2 regions of the Serratia sp. FDAARGOS_506 genome follow, and region 2 is predicted to be linked to the other one. Evidence: predicted binding sites of a transcription regulator. Region 2 holds the regulator's gene; the other holds the start of a gene.
What was found. The regulator sigma-54, encoded in region 2, starts transcription at its own class of promoters, with help from an activator protein. The targets are predictions, from matches to a motif close to GTTGGCACANNTTTCGCTNT.
Positions count from the first base shown of each region.

Region 1: the regulator sigma-54 is predicted to act here: its motif matches at 1,288-1,307, upstream of glnA (glutamate--ammonia ligase).

Region 1 covers NZ_CP033831.1:1,450,565-1,453,982, forward strand. Annotated here, with positions in the region: gene typA (ribosome-dependent GTPase TypA) at 1-1,016, opposite strand, end outside; gene glnA (glutamate--ammonia ligase) at 1,387-2,796, shown strand; gene glnL (nitrogen regulation protein NR(II)) at 2,990-3,418, shown strand, end outside.
Region 2 covers NZ_CP033831.1:927,996-931,413, forward strand. Annotated here, with positions in the region: gene lptC (LPS export ABC transporter periplasmic protein LptC) at 1-78, shown strand, start outside; gene lptA (lipopolysaccharide ABC transporter substrate-binding protein LptA) at 47-586, shown strand; gene lptB (LPS export ABC transporter ATP-binding protein) at 593-1,318, shown strand; gene rpoN (RNA polymerase factor sigma-54) at 1,371-2,804, shown strand; gene hpf (ribosome hibernation promoting factor) at 2,828-3,115, shown strand; gene ptsN (PTS IIA-like nitrogen regulatory protein PtsN) at 3,271-3,418, shown strand, end outside.

The DNA.
Region 1 (3,418 bases), 520 kb from region 2:
AGCTCTTTGTTCAGACGATCAAGGATCTGACGCGACGTCACGTACTTGCCTTCTTTACCGCAGAACGGCGAGGTGTTGACGTTGAAGAACATGGTTACGGTCGGTTCGTCGACGGACAGCGCCGGCAGCGCTTCTACGGCGTTGGTGTCGCAGATGGTGTCGGAAATGTTCAGCTCGCCCAGGCCGGTGATGGCGATGATGTCGCCCGCTTCCGCCAGGGTGCTGTCGATACGCTCCAGACCCAGGTGACCCAGCACTTTGCCCACTTTACCGTTGCGAGTTTTACCTTCGCTGTCGATGATGGTGACCTGCTGGTTCGGCTTCACTTTACCGCGCTTGATGCGGCCGATGCCGATAACGCCCAGGTAGTTGTTGTAGTCCAACTGGGAGATCTGCATCTGGAATGGCGCTTCCAGCTCAACCTGCGGCGCAGACACGTGGTCGACGATCGCCTGATACAGCGGGGTCATGTCTTCCGCCATGTCGGTGTGGTCAACGCCGGCGATGCCGTTCAGCGCAGAAGCGTAGATGATCGGGAAGTCGAGCTGCTCGTCGGTCGCGTCGAGGTTCACGAACAGGTCGAACACCTGATCCACAACCCAGTCAGGACGCGCGCCAGGACGGTCAACCTTGTTGATGACCACGATCGGCTTCAGACCGTTGGCGAAGGCCTTCTTGGTCACGAAGCGGGTTTGCGGCATAGGGCCATCCATTGCATCCACAACCAGCAGCACCGAGTCAACCATCGACATCACGCGCTCTACCTCGCCGCCGAAGTCGGCGTGTCCTGGGGTATCCACGATGTTGATACGGTAACCGTTCCAATTAATGGCGGTGTTTTTTGCGAGGATGGTAATCCCACGCTCTTTCTCCAAATCGTTGGAGTCCATTACGCGTTCGGTGGCTTCCGCACGCTCTCCGAAAGTACCGGATTGTTGCAGCAGCTTATCAACCAGGGTGGTTTTACCATGGTCAACGTGGGCAATAATGGCGATGTTACGCAAATTTTCGATCACAGCTTTGCCTCGGGCATTAGAAATAGCGCGCTATTGTACACGTATTAAGCGAGGGACTAAACAAGATCACAACCATCTCTTATAAACAACCGCGTACCGGTCAGTTTGTGATCCCTTTCACGGTGCAAAAAGCCGCAATCGTTGCACTTTTGCACCATTTCGGTGCTCACGCTCACCCTTATTGCACCATAACAGTGCAATTTATCGTTGATGGTGCATACTGTGGCTGGGTAAAACCCGCGCAGAGAGGCGATAAAAGCCTTTTCTAAAAGTTGGCACGCTTTTCGCTTTAGTCTTTTCAAGGCGAAAAAAAGCCAGTTCCACAGATTCGTTCCACGACGACGACAATGATAAACCGGGAGAGTTAAGTATGTCCGCTGAACACGTTTTGACGATGCTGAATGAGCATGAAGTGAAATTCGTAGACCTGCGTTTCACTGACACCAAGGGTAAGGAACAGCACGTGACTATCCCGGCTCACCAGGTAAACGCCGACTTCTTCGAAGAAGGTAAAATGTTTGACGGCTCCTCTATCGGTGGTTGGAAGGGCATCAACGAATCTGACATGGTGCTGATGCCGGACGCCAGCACGGCGGTTCTGGATCCGTTCTTCGAAGAACCTACGCTGATCATTCGCTGCGACATTCTCGAGCCGGGCACCATGCAAGGCTACGATCGCGACCCGCGCTCCATCTCCAAACGCGCCGAAGACTTCCTGCGCTCCTCCGGCATCGCGGATACCGTGCTGTTCGGGCCAGAGCCTGAGTTCTTCCTGTTCGACGACATCCGCTTCGGCAGCAGCATCCGCGGTTCCCACGTGGCTATCGACGACATCGAAGGCGCCTGGAACTCCGGTACAAAATACGACGGCGGCAACAAAGGCCACCGTCCGGCGGTGAAAGGCGGTTATTTCCCGGTTCCACCGGTCGACTCTTCGCAGGATCTGCGTTCCACCATGTGTCTGACCATGGAAGAGATGGGCCTGGTGGTTGAAGCGCACCACCACGAAGTAGCAACCGCCGGTCAGAACGAAGTGGCAACCCGCTTCAACACCATGACCAAGAAAGCCGACGAAATTCAGATCTACAAATACGTGGTGCACAACGTGGCGCACGCCTTCGGCAAAACCGCGACCTTCATGCCGAAGCCAATGTTCGGTGACAACGGTTCCGGCATGCACTGCCACATGTCGCTGTCCAAGAACGGTACCAACCTGTTCGCCGGCGACAAATACGGCGGCCTGTCTGAAACCGCGCTGTTCTACATCGGCGGCATCATCAAGCACGCCAAAGCGATCAACGCCCTGGCCAACCCGACCACCAACTCGTACAAGCGTCTGGTGCCAGGCTACGAAGCGCCGGTGATGCTGGCTTACTCCGCCCGTAACCGTTCCGCGTCCATCCGTATCCCGGTGGTCTCCAGCCCGAAAGCGCGCCGCATCGAAGCCCGCTTCCCGGATCCGGCGGCTAACCCATACCTGTGCTTCGCCGCACTGCTGATGGCCGGCCTGGACGGCATCATCAACAAGATCCACCCTGGCGACGCCATGGATAAAAACCTGTACGACCTGCCGCCGGAAGAAGAAGCCGAGATCCCAAAAGTGGCCGGCTCGCTGGACGAAGCAATGGCCGCACTGAACGAAGACCGCGAGTTCCTGACCCGCGGCGGCGTGTTCACCGACGATGCGATCGATGCCTACATCGAACTGCGCAAAGAAGAGATGGACCGCGTTCGCATGACGCCACACCCGGTTGAGTTCGAACTGTACTACAGCGTCTAAGCCCTACCCGCGCCGTCTGCACAGGCGGATGGCGCCCACATTTTTGTTATCGCTTTTTTGTTGCCGTGGAAACTTTCAGCCCATCTTCGGATGGGTTTTTTTCTCCACCGTATTTTCTGCAAAACTATTCCATACCGCGCCGATCCCGGATGGAGTAGGATAGATGCACTAAAAAGGTGCAGGAGTCTGCTGTATGGCAACTGGCAAGCTGCCCGATGCTGGGCAGATCCTCAATTCACTCATCAACAGCATCCTGCTGTTGGATGACTCACTGGCGGTTCACTACGCCAACCCGGCGGCACAGCAGCTGCTGGCGCAAAGCTCCCGCAAGCTGTTCGGCACGCCGCTGCCCGATTTGCTCGGTTATTTTTCGCTGAACGTCTCTTTGATGCGCGAAAGCCTGCGCGCCGGTCAGGGCTTCACCGACAACGAAGTGACCCTGGTGGTCGACGGCCGCGCGCACATCCTTTCCCTGACCGCTCAGGCGCTGCCGGAAGGCTATATCCTGGTCGAGCTGGCGCCGATGGACAATCAGCGCCGCCTGAGCCAGGAACAGCTGCAGCATGCCCAACAGGTAGCCGCCCGCGATCTGGTACGCGGTTTGGCGCACGAGATTAAAAAT
Region 2 (3,418 bases):
CTGCGGACCAAAACCGCTGAGCTGATTGATAAGGTTAAGACCAACTATGAAATCCAGAACCAAAAACCAACTCCGTAACCTGTTGCTCGGCAGCTTAGTTTTGGCCGCCAGCGCCCCCGCCCTGGCGCTGAAATCCGACTCCAGCCAGCCGGTCAGCATCGACTCGCTCAAACAGTCGTTGGACATGCAAAGCAACGTCAGTACCTTTACCGATAACGTGGTGATCAAACAGGGCACCATCGATATCCGCGCCGACAAGGTGGTCGTCACCCGCCCGGGCGGAGATCAGAATAAAACCTATATTGAAGCGTTCGGCAACCCGGTAACCTTCTACCAGATGCAGGACAGCGGCAAACCGGTCAAAGGCCACGCGCAGAAAGTGCGTTACGACGTGGCGACCCAGCTGGTGACCCTGACGGGCAACGCCTATCTGGAGCAGCTCGACAGCAACGTGAAAGGCGATCGCATCACCTATCTGGTGCAACAGCAGCAAATGCAGGCGTTCAGCGATAAAGGCAAACGCGTGACAACGGTTCTGGTACCGTCGCAGTTGCAAGACAAAAACGGGCAAAAAAAGAGTAATTAATCACTTATGGCAACACTCATCGCAGAAAACCTGGCGAAAGCCTACAAGGGCCGTAAAGTTGTCGAAGACGTCAGCCTGAAAGTGAAATCCGGCGAGATCGTCGGCCTGCTCGGGCCGAACGGCGCCGGTAAAACCACCACCTTCTACATGGTGGTCGGCATCGTGCCGCGCGACGCCGGGCGCATCGTGATCGACGAAGAAGACATCAGCCTGCTGCCGCTGCACGCCCGCGCGCGCCGCGGCATCGGTTACTTGCCGCAGGAAGCGTCGATCTTCCGCCGCCTGAGCGTGTACGACAACCTGATGGCGGTACTGGAGATTCGCCCCGACCTCACCAGCGAACAGCGCGAAGACCGCGCCAAAGAGCTGATGGAAGAGTTTCACATCTCCCATCTGCGCGACAGCCTCGGCCAGGCACTGTCCGGCGGTGAACGCCGCCGCGTCGAAATCGCCCGCGCGCTGGCGGCCAACCCGAAATTCATTCTGCTGGACGAACCCTTCGCCGGGGTGGATCCGATTTCCGTTATCGACATCAAAAAAATCATCGAGCACCTGCGTGACAGCGGCCTGGGCGTGCTGATCACCGACCATAACGTGCGCGAGACGCTGGACGTGTGTGAACGCGCCTACATCGTCAGCCAGGGCAAACTGATTGCCCATGGCACGCCGGATGCTATTCTGGCCGACGAGCAGGTAAAACGCGTTTATCTGGGCGAAGAATTCCGCCTCTGAGCGCCGGCGCGCCCTGCGGGGCGACACCGTTAACGGAAGTAGACAGAAGACTATGAAGCAAGGTTTGCAACTCAGGCTCAGCCAACAGCTGGCCATGACTCCTCAGCTCCAGCAGGCGATCCGCCTGCTGCAGTTGTCCACGCTTGAGCTTCAGCAAGAGATCCAGCTAGCGCTGGAGAGCAATCCGCTGCTTGAACAGACCGATCTGCACGACGAAATCGACGCTAAAGAAACCCAGGAGACCGAAGGGCTCGATACCCGCGAGGCGCTGGAACAGAAAGACATGCCGGAAGAGCTGCCGCTGGACGCCACCTGGGACGAGATCTACACCGCCGGTACGCCGTCCGGCACCGGCACCGACTACAGCGACGACGAGCTGCCGATCTATCAGGGCGAGACCACCCAAACGCTGCAGGATTACCTGATGTGGCAGGTGGATCTGACCCCGTTCTCCGATACCGACGCCGCCATCGCCACCTCCATCGTCGACGCCGTGGACGATACCGGCTATCTCACCGTGCCGCTGGAAGACATTCTGGAAAGCCTGGGTGACGAAAACGTGACCCTCGAAGAAGTCGAGGCGGTATTGAAGCGCGTGCAGCGTTTCGATCCGATCGGCGTCGCCGCGCGCGATCTGCGCGATTGCCTGCTGGTGCAGCTCTCTCAATACGCCAAAGACACACCTTATCTGGCCGAAGCCCGGCTGATCATCAGCGACCATCTGGATCTGTTGGCCAACCACGACTTTCGCAGCCTGATGCGATCAACCCGGCTAAAAGAAGATACACTGAAAGAAGCGATGCTGCTGATTCAGTCGCTCGATCCGCGTCCGGGGCAATCGATCAATACCGGTGAATCGGAATACGTGATTCCGGACGTGCTGGTGCGCAAGACGCAGAACACGTGGACGGTCGAGCTCAACAGCGACAGCGTGCCGCGCTTGAAGATCAATCAGCAGTACGCCGCGCTGGGCAACAGCGCCCGCAGCGAAGCCGACGGCCAGTTCATCCGCAGCAACCTGCAGGAAGCCAAGTGGCTGATTAAAAGCCTGGAAAGCCGCAACGAGACCCTGCTGAAGGTTACCCGCTGCATCGTCAGCCAGCAGCAGGCGTTCTTCGAGCAAGGCGAAGAATTTATGAAACCCATGGTGCTGGCGGATATCGCCCAGGCCGTGGAGATGCATGAATCGACGATCTCGCGCGTCACCACGCAGAAGTTTCTGCACAGCCCGCGCGGCATTTTCGAATTGAAATATTTCTTCTCCAGCCACGTGAATACCGACAGCGGCGGCGAAGCCTCCTCAACGGCGATCCGCGCGTTGGTGAAGAAATTGATTGCGGCGGAAAACCCCGCCAAACCACTCAGCGACAGCAAGCTGGCCACCCTGCTCGCCGATCAGGGGATCATCGTGGCGCGGCGCACCGTCGCCAAGTACCGAGAGTCTTTGTCCATCCCGCCGTCGAACCAGCGTAAACAGTTGGTTTGACCTCTATTGAGAAGGAAGACACTATGCAGCTCAACATTACCGGACACCACATCGAAATCACCGATCCGTTGCGCGAGTTCGTGAACAACAAGTTCGCCAAACTCGAACAGTATTTTGATCGCATCAATCAGGTGTATGTTGTATTAAGTGTGGAAAAAGTGCAGCAAATTGCGGAAGCAACGGTGCACGTGAATGGAGGCGAGTTGCACGCCACCTCGGAAGACGAGAATATGTATGCCGCAATTGATACGCTGATCGACAAATTGGCACGTCAATTGAACAAACATAAAGACAAATTGAAGCAACACTGACACCCTAACCCATTCCGTGAGGTTGCCTCCGTCGCAGCCTCGCCCTTCGGCGCGTGACCCGCATGGGTGACGCGCCGAACGGTAATCAGGGTTAAAACCGACGAAAAACCGCCTTGCCGGGTGTGCCCGGCGGCGCGGTTTTAAGTGAAGATGAGATGAACAACGAATATATGCAATTAAGCTCGGTGTTAAACATCGAGTGCACCAAAAGCTCGGTACACTGCACCAGCAAGAAGCGGGCTTTGGAAATTATCAGCGAACTGGCCGCCAAACAGCTCAATCTGCCTTCGCAGGTGGTGTTTG